One region of the Novosphingobium sp. GW821-FHT09E05 genome, then DNA from elsewhere that is predicted to be linked to it. Evidence: riboswitches for the same ligand, from Rfam matches in the RefSeq annotation. Region 1 holds a riboswitch; each other region holds the start of a gene.
The links. A riboswitch is a leader RNA that binds a small molecule or an ion and turns the genes downstream of it on or off. The one in region 1 is predicted to bind cobalamin.

Region 1 (4,145 bases):
TGGCTGCATGGTCACTTCGCCCGGCATCAAACCCAGCATTTCCGCCCGAGTCCCCTTGCCGTCGTCCAGCGCATCGCAGGTGTAGAGCATCCCGCCGCACTCGGCGAGGATCGGCCTGCCCGCTGCGTGATGCGCCCAAATCGACGTCAGCATCGGTGCGTTGGCCGCTAGCTGTTCCACGTGTAACTCGGGATAGCCGCCGGGCAGCCACAGCGCATCGCATTCCGGCAAGGCCTGGTCCCGCAGCGGGGAGAAGAACGAAAGCCGGGCCCCTGCCCGCTCCAGCCAGGCGATATTGGCGGGGTAGAGGAAGGCGAAGGCCTCATCCCGCGCCACGGCGATACGCTTGCCTGAAAGCCCGGCAACTTCGGGCGCGATTCCGCCTGGTGCCGCAAAAGCGACCGGCGGCGGCAGGTGCAGCGCCGCGTCGGCAAGCAGCGCGGCGGCGCGGGCCAGCCGCGCTTCAAGGTCAGCCACTTCGCCTGCCTGCACCAGCCCGAGATGGCGCTCGGGCAGCGCTACCCCCGCCTCGCGGGGCAGGGCGCCGAGCCAGGTCACGCCCGGTGGGACGCTCGATTCCAGCAGCTGCGCATGCCGCTCGCTCCCCACCCGGTTGGCGATCACCGCATGGAGGTCCAGCCCCGGCCGGTAGGTGGCGAGGCCGTGGACGAGCGCCCCGAAGGTCTGCGCCATCGCCGATCCGTCGACCACCGCCAGCACCGGCAACCCGAAGCGCTGGGCAAGGTCGGCGGCGCTGGGATCGCCGTCGAACAGGCCCATCACCCCCTCGACAAGGATCAGGTCCGCCTCGCCCGCCGCCTCGTGCAGGAGCCTGCGGCACTCCGCCTCGCCGCACATGAACAGGTCGAGCTGGTGGACCGGCGCCCCGCTGGCCGCCTCCAGCACCATCGGGTCGAGGAAATCGGGCCCGCACTTGAACACCCGCACCCGCCGCCCGGCGTCGCGGTGGCGGCGGGCGAGCGCGGCCGTCACCAGCGTCTTGCCCTGCCCCGAGGCGGGGGCGGCGACCAGCAGCGCCGGGCAGTGCCTGATATCCATATCGTTCATCGCCCCGGCACCTATTGGGCCGCGCTTCCCGGCGCAAGCATAGGCCACTTGCGCCTTGGCTCGCCGCACGATAGTTGCCCGCCTTGCGACAGGTTCCCCGCGAGGGGATCAAAAGGGAACTCGGGTGAAATCCCCGGGGCTGCCCCTGCAACTGTAAGCGGAGAGCCATCGGCCATCACGCCATTGGGACCCTGCAAGGTCCTGAGAAGGCGGCCGGACCGGCACCGACCCGTGAGCCAGGAGACCTGCCCGTCGCCGTCGTTCTTCGACCGGACAGGGTGTGCCGGACGAACGGGGTATAAATCCTCGCGTGACGACAGCCACAGCCTCGTGGGCCGCCCGGCCTGCGGGGTCGATGCCGTCTGCTTGAAGGAAGTACCGTTGTATCATAAACTTACCGCCGTCGCCGTACTCGCTCTTACTGCGAGTCCCGCACTCGCCCGTGACGACGCCCAGGCCTACCCGAACGACACCGGCAGCGACCTGGACAGCGGCAACGGCGCCGCCGACCGCATCGTCGTCACCGCCCTGCGCACTCCCGTCGCCGCGAGCCGCGTCTCCTCGACCGTCACCGTGCTCGACGAGCCCGCGATCGTCGCCCTCCAGCCTGTCGCCGTGACCGACGCGCTGCTGCGCACGCCGGGCATCAGCCTGTCGCGCAACGGCGGCTACGGCACCACCACCTCGCTGCGCATCCGCGGCGCCGATGCGGGGCAGAGCGTCATGGTGATCGACGGCATGCGCCTGTCCGACCCCTCGTCCACCGCGGGCGGCTACGGCTTCTCCAACCTGCTGCTCGACGACATCGACCGGATCGAGATCCTGCGCGGGCCCCAGTCGATCCTGTGGGGCAGCGACGCGATCGGCGGCGTCGTCAACGTGCGCACCCGCCGCCCGGCCGAGCCGCTCGAAGGCAGCGTCGTGGTCGAGGCCGGCACCCACGACACCGTCTCCGCCCGCGCCGGGGTGGGCGGCACGTCCGAGGCGATCGACTGGCGCCTCGCCGCCTCGCGCTTCACCACCGACGGCATCTCCGCCCGTTCGAACGGCACCGAGGCCGACGGCTACACCCGCAGCGCCGCCAGCGGCACGGTGACGGTGCGCGTCGCGCCGGGCGTCAGCCTCGACCTGCGCGGCTACTGGTCGAAGTCCAACAACGACTTCGACGGCACCAGCGGCGACACTCTCGCCTATGGCCTGACGAAAGAGTGGTCGGGCTACGCCGGGCTCAACTTCGCGCTGCTGGACGGCAAGCTCGTCAACCGCGTGGCGTTCCTCCAGGGCGAGACCGACCGCGCCAACTACGACCCGGCGCGCAAGATCCGCGCAATCAGCTTCGACGCGCACGGCCGGGTCCGCCGCTACGAGTACCAGGGCACCTACACCGCCTCCGACGCGGTCCAGGCCGTGTTCGGCGCCGAGCGCGAGGAACAGCGGATGACCACTGCCTCGCCCGGCAACAACACCGCTCCCTATGTGCTGACGCCCACCAGCGTGGACACCAACAGCGTCTACGGCGAACTGCGCATCACGCCCGTCACCGGCCTGACCCTGAACGGCGGCGCGCGCTATTCCGACCAGTCGCGCTTCGGGAGCAACACCGTGCTGAGCGCGGGCGCGGTCTACACCCCCAACGCGGGCGCCACGGTCCTGCGCGCCAGCTATTCGGAAGGCTACAAGGCCCCCTCGCTCTACCAGATGTTCAGCATCTACGGCGTCGCCGACCTCAGCCCCGAAAAGGCCAAGGGCTGGGAAGTCGCCGCCGAGCAGAACTTCGGAGAGGCGCTGCACCTCGCCGCCACCTGGTTCCAGCGTGACACCGACAACCTGATCGACTTCGCCTATTGCCCGACCGCGGGCGCGCAGCCCGCCGTCTGCTATATCCCCGGCACCACCACGACGCGCTTCGGCTACTACGCCAACGTCAAGGCGGCCAAGGCGCGCGGGCTTGAGCTTTCCGCCTCGGGCAAGCTGGGCGTGCTGTTCGCGAACGGCAACTACAGCTGGATCGAGGCCGAGGACCGCACCGCCGGCGCCACCTACGGCCGCCAGCTCCAGCGCGTGCCCCGCCACCTCGCCAATGCGGAGGCCGGGATCGAGCTGCCGCAGGGGCTGCGCGCCAGCGTCGCCGCGCGCTATTCAGGGGAGAGCTTCAACGCCGCCACCGGCACCGCGAAGCTCGACGACTACTGGCTGGTCGACCTGCGCGCGCAGTGGCAGGTTACGGACGGCCTGACCCTGCAGGCCCGCGCCGAGAACCTCACCGACAAGGACTACGAGACGGTCAGCGGCTACGGCACCCTGGGCCGCACCGTGACCTTCGGCATAAGGAGCCGCTTCTGATGCTCGAACCCGTCGCGCCCGGCCCCTCGGTCGTCGTCTGCAACACCTGCAAGCTCAGCGCGGACGTGCGCGAGGACGACCGGGGCCGGCGCGGCGGGGCCTTGCTGGAAGAGGCGATGCGCGAAGTGCAGGCCGCCGACCCGAAGCTGCAGGGGGTGGCCGTCCAGGCCATGCCCTGCCTCTTCGCCTGCACCCGTTCCTGCACCGTCCACATCCGCGCGCCGGGCAAGGTCGGCTACGTGCTGGGCGACTTCGTGCCGGGCGAGGACGCCGCCCGCGCCATCCTCGAATATGCGACTGCCCACGCCGCCAGCGAGGAGGGCCGCGTGCCGTTCCGCGAATGGCCGCAGGGCGTGAAGGGCCACTTCATCACCCGCACCCCGCCGGAAGGGTTCGTCTGCACATGATCCGCTTCGATGACCCCCCCGCCTTCGCCGCCGCGCTTGCCGCCCTGCCCGGCCCGGACGCCGCCAGCCGGGACGCCGCGTATCATCGCCAGTCGCGGCTGACCAAGCCCGCCGGTTCGCTCGGGCGGCTCGAGGACATCGCGCTGTTCATGGCGGGATGGCAGGGCGCCGAGCGTCCGCACGCCGACCGGGTGCAGGCGGTGGTCTTCGCCGGCAACCACGGCGTCGCCGCGCGGGGCGTGAGCGCCTATCCCCCCGAAGTGACCGCGCAGATGGTCGCCAACTTCGAGGCCGGGGGCGCCGCGATCAACGCGCTCACCCGCGCCT
Region 2 (4,145 bases), on a different contig from region 1:
GCCGACCTCCTCGACCGTCGCCTGCGGGTCAACCTGACCGGCTTCTACACCAACTACCGCGACATGCAGGTCGCGCAGATCTACTTTGACACCGACACGTCCACGCAGGGCAACCGCATCCTCAACGCCGGCAAGTCCGAGATCAAGGGCTTCGAGCTCGAGACCACGGCCGCCCCGGTCGACGGCATGACGCTGCGCGCCTCGCTCGCCTACCTCGATGCCAAGTACAAGGACTTCCCCTATACCGACGCGCTCACGGGGGCCGCGCTCGACCTTTCGGGCTATCGCCTGCAGAACGCGCCGAAATGGAACGCCAGCTTCGGGGCCAATTTCGTGATCCCGCTCGGCAACGGCGCGGACCTCGTCAGCGACGTGTCCTACACCTACACCAGTTCGAAGTATTACACGGCGATCCTCGACACCCCGCGCTCGAAGATCCAGCCGACGCACTTGGTCGACGCCTCGCTCACCTACAAGCCCGACGGCGGCGCTTGGTCGGTGGGGCTGTGGGCGACCAACCTGCTCGACTCCCGCTACCTGTCGACGGTCTACGATTCGCCCGGCTACGGCGGCATCGCCGGCTACGCCCCGCCGCGCCAGTTCGGCGCCTCGGCCAGCTTCGACTTCTGATGCCAACCTTTCTTCGTCGTTCCCGCCTGCGCGGGAATGACGAGCGAGGGGGATATTGCGCCCGAACCTTCACGAAAGACACGATCATGAACCGCGTAGCAGGCAAAGTCGCCCTCATCACCGGCGGCGCTTCCGGGCTCGGCGCCGCCGACGCGCGGTTGCTGGCGGCGGAGGGCGCGCAGGTCGTCATCACCGACCTCCAGGCCGACCTTGGCCGCGCGGTCGCCGCCTCGATCCCGGGCGCGCTGTTCCTCGAGCACGACGTGCGCGACGAGGCGCAGTGGCGCGCGGTGGTCGAACAGACCGTGGCGCACTTCGGCAGGCTCGATGTGTTGGTCAACAACGCCGGCCTCGTGCGCTTCGGCAATGTCGAGGACTGCGATCTCGACACCTTCCGCCTGCAGATGCAGATAATGGTCGAGGGCTGCTTCCTGGGCTGCAAGTCGGCACTGCCGCACATGACCAAGGGCGGCGGCGGCTCGATCGTCAACGTCGCCTCGGTCGCGGCGCTCAAGGGCATCAGCGCGATCCCGGCCTACAGCGCGGCGAAGGCGGGCATCCTGGCGCTCACCCGCAGCGTGGCGGTGCACTGCATCGAACAGGGCTACCGCATCCGCGTCAATGCCATCGCGCCCGGCGCGCACGACACACCGATGACGCAGGCCGCGCTCGCGCAATTGCCACAGGACAACGCCGGGCTCGACCAAGTCAACGCGCATGGGCAGGGCAGTCCGGAGGACGTGGCCAACCTCGTCCTGTTCCTCGCCTCCGAGGAATCGCGGCAGATCACCGGGACCCACATCGTCATAGACAACGGGGAGACGGTGGGATGAACATCGGTCAGGTTGCAGATGTCCAGGCCATCGCCAACGTCCTGGCGGGCCACAGCCGCGCTGTCGACCGCGCGGATAAGGGCTTGTTGGCGGGGTGCTACCACGATGACGCCACCGTCGATTACCGCTTCTTCGAAGGCACCGCGCGCGATTTCGCGGCAATGCTGACGGGCGCGCAGAAGGCCGGGCCGGTGACGCTCCACCGCACCGCGCAGATGGGGATTGAACTCGACGGCGACCGCGCTGCCTCGGAAAGCTACGTCATGGCCTATGCCTCGAGTGCGGGAGAAGCGGGGCCGGCCACCCAGCACCTTATCTGTGGCCGCTACCTCGACCGCCACGAGCGGCGGGGCGGCGAATGGCGACTGAGCCACCGCACTTATGTTCTCGACACCAATGTGAACTGGATCGGCGGGAACGCTCTGCCCGGCCTCGGCGGGCTTGACCATCAGGTACCGATAGGCGGGCACGGCGCCGCCGACGCCGGGATCGCGCTGCTCACGCAGGCGCGCGCGAAGAACAGGACAAAAGGAGCCGAGCCGATGAGCCATGACGCGAACATGATCGACGCCGTGATTGCGCGCCAACAGATTGCCGATATCACGATGGCCTATTGCCGGGGGGTGGACCGGGCCGATGGCGCCTTGCTGGGGAACGTGTTTCACGACGATGCGAGCGTGGTCAGCGGGGCCTTCAACGGCAGCGGTCGCGATTTCGCCAAGGCGATCTGTGCGCTCGTCGAGCAAAGCTATGAGCAGACCTTCCACTCCATCGCCAACCAGTGGATCGAGGTGGAGGGTGACGGCGCCGTGGGCGAGACTTACGTCATCGCCGTCTCGACCGGCCGCGACGGAAACGACACCCTCACCGGCGGCCGCTACGTCGACCGCTTCGAGCGCCGTGCCGACCGCTGGGCGATCGCGGAGCGTACCTTCGTGCTCGACTGGTCGCGCACGGAACCCAGCACGCGCGACATGACGGGCGGCATGTACGGCGCCCTCGACCTCCATGGCTGCCGGGGGCAGGGAGATCCGGTCTACGCCTTCATGGGCAGGTGACTCCTCCACGATGCCAAGCCATCGAACGTCTTGCAGTTGCGCCATCCTCTGTCTAAGGCGCTCGCAGTCGAAGTGCCCAACAGTACTTCGGCAAGATCGCGCTGGTGCCCCGAAAGGGGCTTAATAGGGAACACGGTGAGGGCTTGATTGTCCGAATCCGAGGCTGTCCCTGCAACTGTAAGCGGCGAGCGCGATGCACATGTGCGGCGGGACAAGGTTCCACGCCGCCAGCCACTGGGCCGGACGCTAAGTCATGCGAGGCCTGGGAAGGCCGTGCATCGACGCAGTGACCCGTGAGCCAGGAGACCTGCCCGCGCATGGTCGCTCTTGCCTTGGTCCAGGGGATGGCCGCGGCACGGAACTCCGTCTGAGCGACGCATGTGCGGCGAGGGCCGCACCGGCACATGTGCCGGGCGCTCATGGCGTCCGTCCGGCGCGTGGACCGGCCGTTCGCGCGGAAGCCCTCGTCAGTTTCGCTGGCGCCGACGGGGCTTTTTGCAATGCAATCACGATACGTTTCGCACACGGCGCTTGCCGTCGTCCTCCTGCTCGCGCCCTCCGTGGCCATGGCCGAAGAGGACGCGGATTCCATCATCGTCACCGGCAAGAGCGTCGAGGAGACGCTGCCGCAGGAACTCAGCCGCTACGGTAGCGACCTCTATCAGGTCAGCGAGCAGGATATCGACGACCGGGGCGCAGTCGATGTGGCGGCGGCGCTGCAGACGGTGCCGGGGCTCTACGTCATGCCGGGCAACGGGCCGTTCAGCTACGTCGACGTCTCGATGCAGGGATCGCGTACGCAGGACGTGCTGTGGACCGTGGACGGCATCCGCATCAACAACCGCCTCTACGGCGGCACCTCGCCCAACGACACGCTGCCCGCCAGCATGGTCGAGCGGATCGAGGTGCTGAAGGGCGGCGAGAGCCTCTTCTATGGCACGCAGGCGGCAGCAGGCGTCATCAACGTGGTAACCCGTTCGTTCAGCGACGAGTTCGGCGGTCAGGTCAACGCTCAGGTCGACAGCCGGGCGGGCACCAATGTCGACGGCTACGTCCGGGGTAGCCTGGGCAGGCATCGCTTCGTCGCCTGGGGGTCGCACAACAGGTCGGAAGGCTACCGGCCCTACAGCGAGATGGAGCCCAGTGCGACCGACCGCAAGCGTGGCTACGACCTGTGGTCGATCGGCGGCAAGTACCAGTACGACTTCAATTCCGATCTGCTGCTGAACCTGCAGTACCAGCACACCGAGGCCAAGCTCGACAACCTCTCCGCGATCCGCGTGCGCGAAAGCCGCAACGACCGCAACGAGGAGATCGCCAGCATCCGCCTCGACTACGTCGGCAGCGAGACGGTGCAGTTCTTCCTCAAGGGCTACTACCACGACTGGAACACCGCCTACGTCCAGATCCGCAACGACCTGGCGACCGGCGAGCCGGTGGTGATCTACCCGGCCGGGACCTATTGGGGCTACAAGGACTTCGGCGGCAGCGCCGTGGTCAAGCTGCGGCCGCATAGCGGGCTGGAGTACCTCGTCGGCTACGACTTCCAGAACTTCAAGGGCCGCGACGACGTCCTGCTGATCGGCAAGACAAAGGAGAAGGTCCAGGCCGGCGTACTGCAGGT
Region 3 (4,145 bases), on a different contig from region 1:
GCGGCGCGCCAGTCGGCCTCCTCGACGCCCGCGAAGGCGACCTGGAGGATCGGGCAGTCGGCGCGCTCCAGTATGCCGGGGGTGCGCGGCTCGCCCGAGGAGGAGGAGGCGAAGCTGGTGGCGTTGATGACCACGTCGGGGGCGATCCCGGCCATCAGCCCGCCGAGCCAGTCGATCGCGAAAGGCTCGCGCAGCGCCCGGACGTGGACGGCGGCGACGTTGAGGCCGCGCGCTTCCAGCGCGGCGACCATGGCGTCCACCGCGTCGAGCGTACCGGCGATCATCAGCGCGCGGTAGAACACCAGCAGCGCGACCGGGGCATCCGGCTTCCAGCGCGCGTGAAGATCGGCGAGGCCGGGGCGATCCACGCCGGGGATGTAGAGCCCGGCATCGGCGACGGGCACCGGGTCGTCGGGCTGGCCGCAGTCGTCGCCGATGATCCGCGCTGCGGTGCGCAGGAACGAGAGGGCGTTGGCGGTGCCGCCCTGGCGCAGGTAGTCGCGCAAGTGCTCGACCTGGGCGGCGGGCAGCGTGCAGGCGCGGTCGAGCGCGGGGTCGTCCTCCCGCCCGTCGGCGATGGCGGCGAAGGCGATGCCGCGTTCGCGCGCCACGGCGGCGATCTCGTCGATGCCGTAGGGCCAGTAGCTCTTGCCGCCGAGGAGGACGACGCAGACGAACCTGGCGTGGGCGATCACCTTCTCGACGTAGAGGTCGATCGAGTAGGGGTGCTTGAGCTGCAACAGGTTCGCTAACCGCACGCTAATGCCACCTTGCGGCAACTGCGCGGCGGCCTTGGCGAAGCAGGCGAGCTCGCTGTCCGCCACCGTCAGGATGACGATGTCGCCCGGCGGCTGGTCGAGGTCGATGGCCTCCTCGCCGTTGGTGATGGTGCCGGGGGTGGCGGAGAGCAGGTGCATCAGGCGGGGTTTCGCATGGCGGCAGTGTCCCGGTTTGTGCGCGCCACGCGCACGGTACGGGCGGCCCACCTCCCGCTACCCGAGAGAAGGATGCTCGCACCCCACACCCCGTCGCCCCCGTGAAGGCGGGGGCCCCGCTTCCCTTCCGCCCCGCTCGAAGGAACAAGCGGGGTCCCCGCCTGCGCGGGGACGACGGGGTTTTGTGGGATGGGGTGGGGCGGGATGGGCATCGGCATCGGCTCGTTCAGACCGTCACCGCACCGAGAACGTCGGCCAATCCTGCCTCGATGGCGGCGCGGTCGAGGCCCTTCTGGCCGATCACCACCAGCTGCGTGCGGCGCGGTTCGCCGGGCTTCCAGGCGCGGTCGTAGAAGTGCTGGATACGCGGGCCGACGGCCTGCACGATGAGGCGGCTGGGCTTGCCCGCGACCGCGACCATGCCCTTGATGCGCAGCACGTCGTGCGCGGCGATCAGCGTGGCCATCTGCGCAACCAGCGCGTCGAGGTCGGCCACGTCACCGCCCGAGGCGACGAAGCTGTCGAAGTCGTCGTGGTCGTGGCCTTCGTCGAGGCCGTCGATATGCGACTTGCGGCTGTCGAGGTCGTCCTCGGCCGCCGCGGTGATGCCGAGCAGGGCGGCGATGTCGACCGCGCCGTGGTCGGCGTGGATGATCTTGACGCCGGGACGGGTCTCGGCCCCGACCAGCCCTTCGACATGGGCCAGCGCCTCGGCATCGACGAGGTCGGTCTTGTTGAGCACGACCATGTCAGCGCATCCGAGCTGCTCTTCGAACAGCTCTTCGAGCGGGCTGTCGTGGTCGAGGTTGGGGTCGGCGGCCCGGGCGGCGGCCAGCGCGACCTCGTCGGTGGCGAAGCGGCCGGCCGCCACGGCATCGGCGTCGATCAGCGCGATGACGCCGTCGACGGTCGCGCGGGTGCGGATGTCGGGCCACTGGAAGGCCTTCACCAGCGGCTTGGGCAGGGCGAGGCCGGAGGTCTCGATGATGATGTGCTCGGGCGGGTTGGGCCGGTCGAGCAGCTTCATCATGGTGGGCAGGAAATCGTCGGCGACGGTGCAGCAGATGCAGCCGTTGGCCAGTTCGACGATGTCGTCCTCGGGGCAGGCCTCGTCGTTGCAGCCCTTCACCAGTTCGCTGTCGACGCCGACGTCGCCGAACTCGTTGATGATGAGAGCGATGCGGCGGCCGCCCGCGTTCTGCAGCAGGTGGCGCACGAGCGTGGTCTTGCCCGCTCCCAGGAAGCCGGTGATGACGGTGGTGGGCACTTTGCTCAATGGTCTTCTCCCCGCGCCGGGCGACTTCTGCACGGCGGGGCGTCCCATCGATCGGGCGATCGACGACCCGGCACGCGCGTCGGGCAGGCGCGAGGACGCCCGGCGCGTTGTGCCGATGCGGCCCCGGCCGCATGACGAACGTCGCTCAGACGGAAGTACCGTGCCGTGACCATCCCCTGGACCAAGGCAAGAGCGACCAGAACGCCGGCAGGTCTCCTGGCTCGCGGGTCAGGGCTTGATGCACGCCTTCCCAGGCCCCGCATGACTTAGCGTCCGGCCCAGTGGCTGCTTCCCCGGCTGGGGGAAACGATGTGCATCGCGCTCGCCGCTTACAGTTGCAGGGACAGCTGCGGAGTTGGGTGGTGAACCACCCGCACCGCCTTCCCGTTTTAAGCCTCTTTCGAGGCACCGGCGCGATCTTCGAAACCGGCGCGTTAACGCCGGTCCGAGGGCGGCAATAGGGGGATTTTTGCGGTGTGCCAATCGGAAGATTGCGGGCGACGTGGTCAGCGTCGGGCCGATCGGGGGGGCGGCCATCTGCTCGCCAGATATGAGGGAGCGGCGGGGAGTGATGCGTCGGGACCGCCTGTCGTGAAGTGCGATTCCCGTGGGCGGCGCCTATTCCGCCGCCTCGATCATCGCCTCGGCCTCGGCGGCCTGGCGCGACCACATCTCGGTGTAGAGGCCTTCGCGGCGCAGGAGCTGCGCATGGCTGCCGCTCTCCACCAGCCGGCCTTCGTTCAGCACCAGGATCTTGTCCGCATCGGCGATGGTGGACAGCCGGTGTGCGATGGACAGCGAGGTACGGTGTTCGGCGACGCGGTGGAGGGTGGCGAGGATGTCCTGCTCGGTCCGCGTGTCGAGCGCGCTGGTGGCCTCGTCGAGCACGAGGATCGGCGGGTTCTTGACGAGGGTGCGGGCGATGGCGACGCGCTGCTTCTCGCCGCCCGAGAGCTTGAGGCCGCGCTCGCCCACTTCGGTGGCGAAGCCCTTGGGCAGGCGGGCGATCAGGCTGGTCAGCGCGGCGCCCTGCGCGGCGGCCTCGATCTCCTCGAGGCTGGCGCCGTCGCGGCCGTAGCCGATGTTGTAGCCGATGGTGTCGTTGAACAGCACCGAATCCTGCGGCACGATGCCGATCGCGGCCCGCAGGCTTGACTGCGTGACCTCGCGGATGTCCTGCCCGTCGATCAGGATCCGGCCCGAAAGCGGGTCGTAGAAGCGGAACAGCAGCCGCGCGAGCGTGGACTTGCCCGCGCCCGAGGGGCCGACCACCGCGAAGGCCTGTCCGGCGGGCACCTCGAACGACAGCCCGTGCAGGATCGTGCGGTCGGGATCGTAGCCGAACACCACCTCGTCGAACACGATCGAGGGCTGGCGGATCACCAGCGCCGGCGCGCCGGGCGCGTCGGGCACTTCGACCTGGGTGTCGAGCAGGCGGAACATCTCCGCCATGTCGATCAGGCCCTGCCGGATGGTGCGGTAGACCATGCCCAGCATGTCGAGCGGGCGGAACAGCTGCGTCAGGTAGGTCTGCACGAAGACCAATTGGCCCGCCGTGTACTGGCCGCGGTACCAGCCCCAGACCGTCCACGCGAGCGCACCCGCCATCAGCAGCGTGACCACGACGCCCTGGACGATGTTGAGCAGCCCGAGCGAGTTCTCACTCTTCACCGCCGCCACCGCATAGGCGCGGGTGGCCTGCGCGTAGCGAGCCTCCTCACGCGCCTCGGCGGAGAAGTACTTCACCGTCTCGTAGTTCAGCAGCGAATCCACCGCGCGCGACAGCGCCTGCCCATCTAGCCGGTTCATCTGCTCGCGCAGCTTGGTCCGCCACTCGGTGATCGTGCGCGTGACCCAGATATAGGCCGCGACGGCCAAGGCGGTGGCGAGTACGAGCCCGATGCCAAAGTTGATGTAGAAGATCACCGCGACGA
Region 4 (4,145 bases), on a different contig from region 1:
GCCGTAGGTCCGCACCGTTTCGTAGTGCTCGTCGAACAGGTTCTCGACCCGGCCGTAGACCTCGACGTTCCCGGTGACGGCGAAGGCCGCGCGCAGGCCGGCGACGACATGGCCGCCGACGTACTGCGTGTTCGCGGTGTCGTCATAGCGACCGCCGCCGACCCGCAGGTCCGCGCCCAGCTTGAGGCCCAGCTCCCACGCCTTGTCGATGCTGGCGTAAAGGTTGGTGCGCGGCCGGCGGGCAAGGCGGTCACCGGTCAGCTCGTTGGTCGCGTCTAGGTAGGTGGCGGCGATGTTGACGTCGAAGCCTTCCCAGTTGGTGACCTGCATGCCCAGTTCCACGCCCTGCGCCCGTGCGCGCCCGACGTTGTAGTAGTTGAACTGCGTCAGGTCGTAGTCGATCAGGTTTTTGGTCTTCCTGTCGAAGTAAGTCACCGTGAAGGCACCGGTTCCCTGCGCGAAGGGCAGTTCCACGCCGGCATCCCAGCTCTTGGAGGTCTCGGGATCGAGCGCGCGGAAGCCGGCGTTGCTGTAGAGCTGGTAGAGCGAAGGCGCCTTGAAGCCCTCGCCGTAGCTGGCGCGCAGGATCGGGGCCTCGTCGCCCTCGCCCAGCACCCAGGCGCCGTTGGCGGCGAAGGTGGTCCTGTGGCCGAAGTCCTCGTGGTCGTCGTAGCGCAGGCCGCCGTTCAGCGTGAGGCCCGTCAGCGGACGCACCGTGAGGTTGCCGTAGTAGCTGTCGAGCGAGGTGCTGTCCTTCGAGCCGTAGTTGTCGTCGAACTTCTGCTTCTCGGTCTCGGCGCCCAGCTGGACGCTGGCCATCTCGATCGGGGCGAAGGACAGCTGGCCTTCGAAGCGCTCGGTGCGGCCGTTGGTCTCGTAGGGGCCGAACACGGCGTCGTCCGACACGCGGTTGGTGTCGTTGATGCCGTAGCCGATCCGCGCCGAAAGCCGGTCCTCCAGCCCCGAATACCGCACGTTGGCATAGCCCAGCGTGTCCCGCTTGCGGCCCACGTTCAGCGCATCGGCGCCGGTGTTGTCGTAGTCGTAGTCGCCCTTGGTGTAGAAGCCGCCGGCATCGACCGACAGGCCCTGCGCCAGTTCGACCTGCGCGCGCGCATTGGCCGACTTGCTCTCGAAGCCGTCCTTCTCGGTGGCGCCTCGGCGCTCATTGAAGGCGGAGTAACCGTCGCCCTTCAGCCAGTTGCCGCCGAGCGTCAGGCCTACCGGGCCGACGAGGCCGGCGGCGGAAGCGCTCACGTTCCGGCGGTCGCGCCAGCCGTATTCGGCCTGCGCGCGGGCGGTCCACTGCTCGGTGGGCCGTGCGGTGATGAAGTTGATGACGCCGCCGATCGCGCGGCTGCCCCACAGCACGCCCGACGATCCGCGCACAATCTCGACGCGGTCGAACTGGCCGATCGTCAGGTTGCCGAAGTCGAAGCCGCCGCCGACGTCACCCGGATCGTTGATGCGCACGCCGTCGATCAGCACCAGGCTCTGCGCGTTCTCGGCGCCGCGGACGAAGACGCTGGAAGGCTGGCCGAAGCCGCCCGACTGCACGACGCTGACGCCGGGAATGCGCGCCAGCACGTCGGTGGCGCTGGTCGCCTGGAAACGCTCGATCTGGTCGCGGGTGACGACGCTGACCGACTGCCCGACCTGGGTGACGGGGGTGGGCTCGCGGGTGGCGGTGACGACGATCTGGCCGCGCTCCATGCGGATGGCGGCGGGATCGCCCTCGTCGAACACGCCGGCCTCCTGCGCCATCGCGGGAGTGCTTGCCGCCAGCGCGGTGCCGAGCAGAAACAGGTACTTCATTATATGTCCTCCGAACCTTGAACGTGTCTCGCCGTTCATGGCGGAGGCCTCGCGCGCCCCTCATGGCACGCGGACCCGCTGCACCCGGAACACCCCGTCCGGCTGCGGAACGACCATCCTGGGCAGGTCTCCTGGCTCCCGGATCATCGCCCGCCCCCGCCTTCCCAGCCATGAGGCCAGTGGCGCGATGGAGACGGGCTCTCCGGTCACAGTTGCGGGGGCAGCGCCGGCAGTTGCGGCCGGCTTCCCTCTTAGGCCCGGCAAACCGGGCACCCATGACGTGAGAGCGCCGATAGTGCGGAGTTGCACGGTTTGCAAGCGAACCGTCATCCCTGCGAGAGCAGGGATCGCTGACCGAGCCGAGCAGGGATGCAGGCGGTGCATTGCCTCAAGGCTGCCCGGCGGTCCCGGCGTTCGCCGGGATGACGGCTATCGGCAATTTCTTAAGGCCTTAAGCGTAGAGCCCCGCCCTGTACCGCAACGGGACGGCGACGAATGGCGGGATGCGCCGCGCGGCTTGCGCAGCTAGGCCCGGTGCTGCCGAACTGCGCCCATGCTTTGACAGGAACCGAGTGCCCCCAGCCGCCGCCTTTTCCGAACTCCCGGCCGCTCCGGCGGACGCGCGCGGATTCGATGGCTGGGAACGCCCGCGCGACTTTTCGGGCCGTTTTGCCCGCCGCGCGCACGGCATCGGCCGCCACCCGCTGAAGCTCCATCGCCGCTGGACGCTCGGCGTCGCCGCGCTCGCCGCCGTGGCGCTGCCCGCCTTCGCCGCGCCCGACCGCTTCGCCATCGCCGACGCGGGGACGCAGGACACCCCGGTCGCGCCGATGCCCTTCGAGCAGGCGGGCGCCAGCTTCCCCGGCTCGGCGTTCTATTACCTCGACAGCGAGGTCGCCCCCCTGCGCGTGGGCGAGGGCATCCACTCCGACGCCGACGACGCGGTTTCCGGCCCCGGCCCGATCGCCCGCGCCTTCCGCATCGACAACTCAGGCGTCGACCGCAGCCGCGCGCTGCAGTGCCTGACCGCCGCGATCTACTACGAAGCCGCGAGCGAAGCCGACGCCGGCCAGCGCGCGGTGGCGCAGGTGGTGCTCAACCGCGTCGCCCACCCCAGCTATCCCAAGACCGTGTGCGGCGTCGTCTACCAGGGCTCCGAGCGCTCGACCGGCTGCCAGTTCTCGTTCACCTGCGACGGCGCGCTGGCCCGCCGCCCGCAGCGCCTGTTCTGGGACCGCGCCGAGGCCGTCGCCCGCGCCGCGCTGGCGGGCTACGTCTACGCGCCGGTCGGCCTCGCCACCCATTACCACACGGTCCAGGTCAGCCCCTACTGGGCGCCGAGCCTCAATTACCTCGGCACCATCGGCGCGCACCGGTTCTACGCTTTGCGCGGCGCGGCGGGCAGTCCGGCGACCTTCCGCTACGCCTACCTCGGCGGCGAGCCGGTGGCCGCCCCGCACCGCCGCGACGACAGCGCCGACACCACCGCCGCGCTCGACCCGCTGGCGGTGCAGCGCGCCTTCGGCCTCGTCGAGACCCGGGCGATCGCCGCCCCGGCCCCGCAGGCCGCCACCGCCACCGCCCCCGCGCCGGTCTATTCCACCGCAGTCACCCAGCGCGGCGGGGACGCCCTCTACCGCGCGCAGAACCTGCCCGCCTCGGAGGGCATCAAGGCCGAGTATGCTAACTCCGGGCGCTGGATAGCCAACCCGCAGAATTGATAATCAATCGATTGCAAAGAGATAGACCGGGGAAACCCCCTAGGGGTCTTGGTCAAGACTTAAGCAACCAAGTCCTCTCATGATGGCTTAGCCCCTTCCCTGCTAGGAAGGGGCCACGCCAAGACCCCGAACAAAGAGGCCCATCGCACATGACCATCCGTTTTGCCGCCGCCTGGGGCGGGACAACTCCGGCCATTTCGCGTTCGCTGTGCCTCGGCGCCCCGCTCGGCGCCGGCAACGACAATCCGCCCTGCCCGCGCCGCCTCGCGCTGCACGCGGTGCCCAGCGCGCCCGAGGCCGAGCTGGACGCCGGCCTCGCCGCCGCGCTCATGCACTTCGCCCGCCACGGCCTCTCCGCCGCCACCCAGGCCCGCGACGAGGCGCTCGCCGCCCACGCCTCGGGCGACGCCGAGGCCAGCGCCCGCTGGCTCGAGATCTGCCGCAGCCTCGACCGCCGCATGGCGCAGGCGGCGGAGCGCCGGCTCGGGGCGTAAATCCTCCCGGTCTTTGGGCGCCTGCATTCCGGCCCCACCAACCCCCGTCGTCCCCGCCTTCGCGGGGGCGACGGATGCTTGATCGGAAAAGGCATGGCGGACCTCTCGACCTGAA

Region 2: linked by a shared signal. The riboswitch ahead of AC07M9_RS15665 (TonB-dependent receptor plug domain-containing protein) and the one ahead of AC07M9_RS19800 (TonB-dependent receptor plug domain-containing protein) in region 1 are both predicted to bind cobalamin.
Region 3: linked by a shared signal. The riboswitch ahead of cobW (cobalamin biosynthesis protein CobW) and the one ahead of AC07M9_RS19800 (TonB-dependent receptor plug domain-containing protein) in region 1 are both predicted to bind cobalamin.
Region 4: linked by a shared signal. The riboswitch ahead of AC07M9_RS03775 (TonB-dependent receptor plug domain-containing protein) and the one ahead of AC07M9_RS19800 (TonB-dependent receptor plug domain-containing protein) in region 1 are both predicted to bind cobalamin.

What each region holds. Positions count from the first base shown of each region.
Region 1 covers NZ_JBWKOQ010000008.1:43,812-47,956, reverse strand. Annotated here, with positions in the region: gene AC07M9_RS19805 (cobyrinic acid a,c-diamide synthase CobB) at 1-1,068, opposite strand, end outside; cobalamin riboswitch at 1,142-1,335, shown strand; gene AC07M9_RS19800 (TonB-dependent receptor plug domain-containing protein) at 1,450-3,411, shown strand; gene AC07M9_RS19795 (DUF1636 domain-containing protein) at 3,411-3,818, shown strand; gene cobT (nicotinate-nucleotide--dimethylbenzimidazole phosphoribosyltransferase) at 3,815-4,145, shown strand, end outside.
Region 2 covers NZ_JBWKOQ010000003.1:272,791-276,935, forward strand. Annotated here, with positions in the region: gene AC07M9_RS15650 (TonB-dependent receptor) at 1-630, shown strand, start outside; gene AC07M9_RS15655 (SDR family oxidoreductase) at 717-1,463, shown strand; gene AC07M9_RS15660 (nuclear transport factor 2 family protein) at 1,460-2,521, shown strand; cobalamin riboswitch at 2,607-2,850, shown strand; gene AC07M9_RS15665 (TonB-dependent receptor plug domain-containing protein) at 3,022-4,145, shown strand, end outside.
Region 3 covers NZ_JBWKOQ010000003.1:387,732-391,876, forward strand. Annotated here, with positions in the region: gene cobN (cobaltochelatase subunit CobN) at 1-917, opposite strand, end outside; gene cobW (cobalamin biosynthesis protein CobW) at 1,162-2,211, opposite strand; cobalamin riboswitch at 2,401-2,639, opposite strand; gene AC07M9_RS16135 (ABCB family ABC transporter ATP-binding protein/permease) at 2,830-4,145, opposite strand, start outside.
Region 4 covers NZ_JBWKOQ010000001.1:805,018-809,162, reverse strand. Annotated here, with positions in the region: gene AC07M9_RS03775 (TonB-dependent receptor plug domain-containing protein) at 1-1,815, opposite strand, end outside; cobalamin riboswitch at 1,920-2,107, opposite strand; gene AC07M9_RS03770 (cell wall hydrolase) at 2,286-3,536, shown strand; gene AC07M9_RS03765 (hypothetical protein) at 3,686-4,030, shown strand.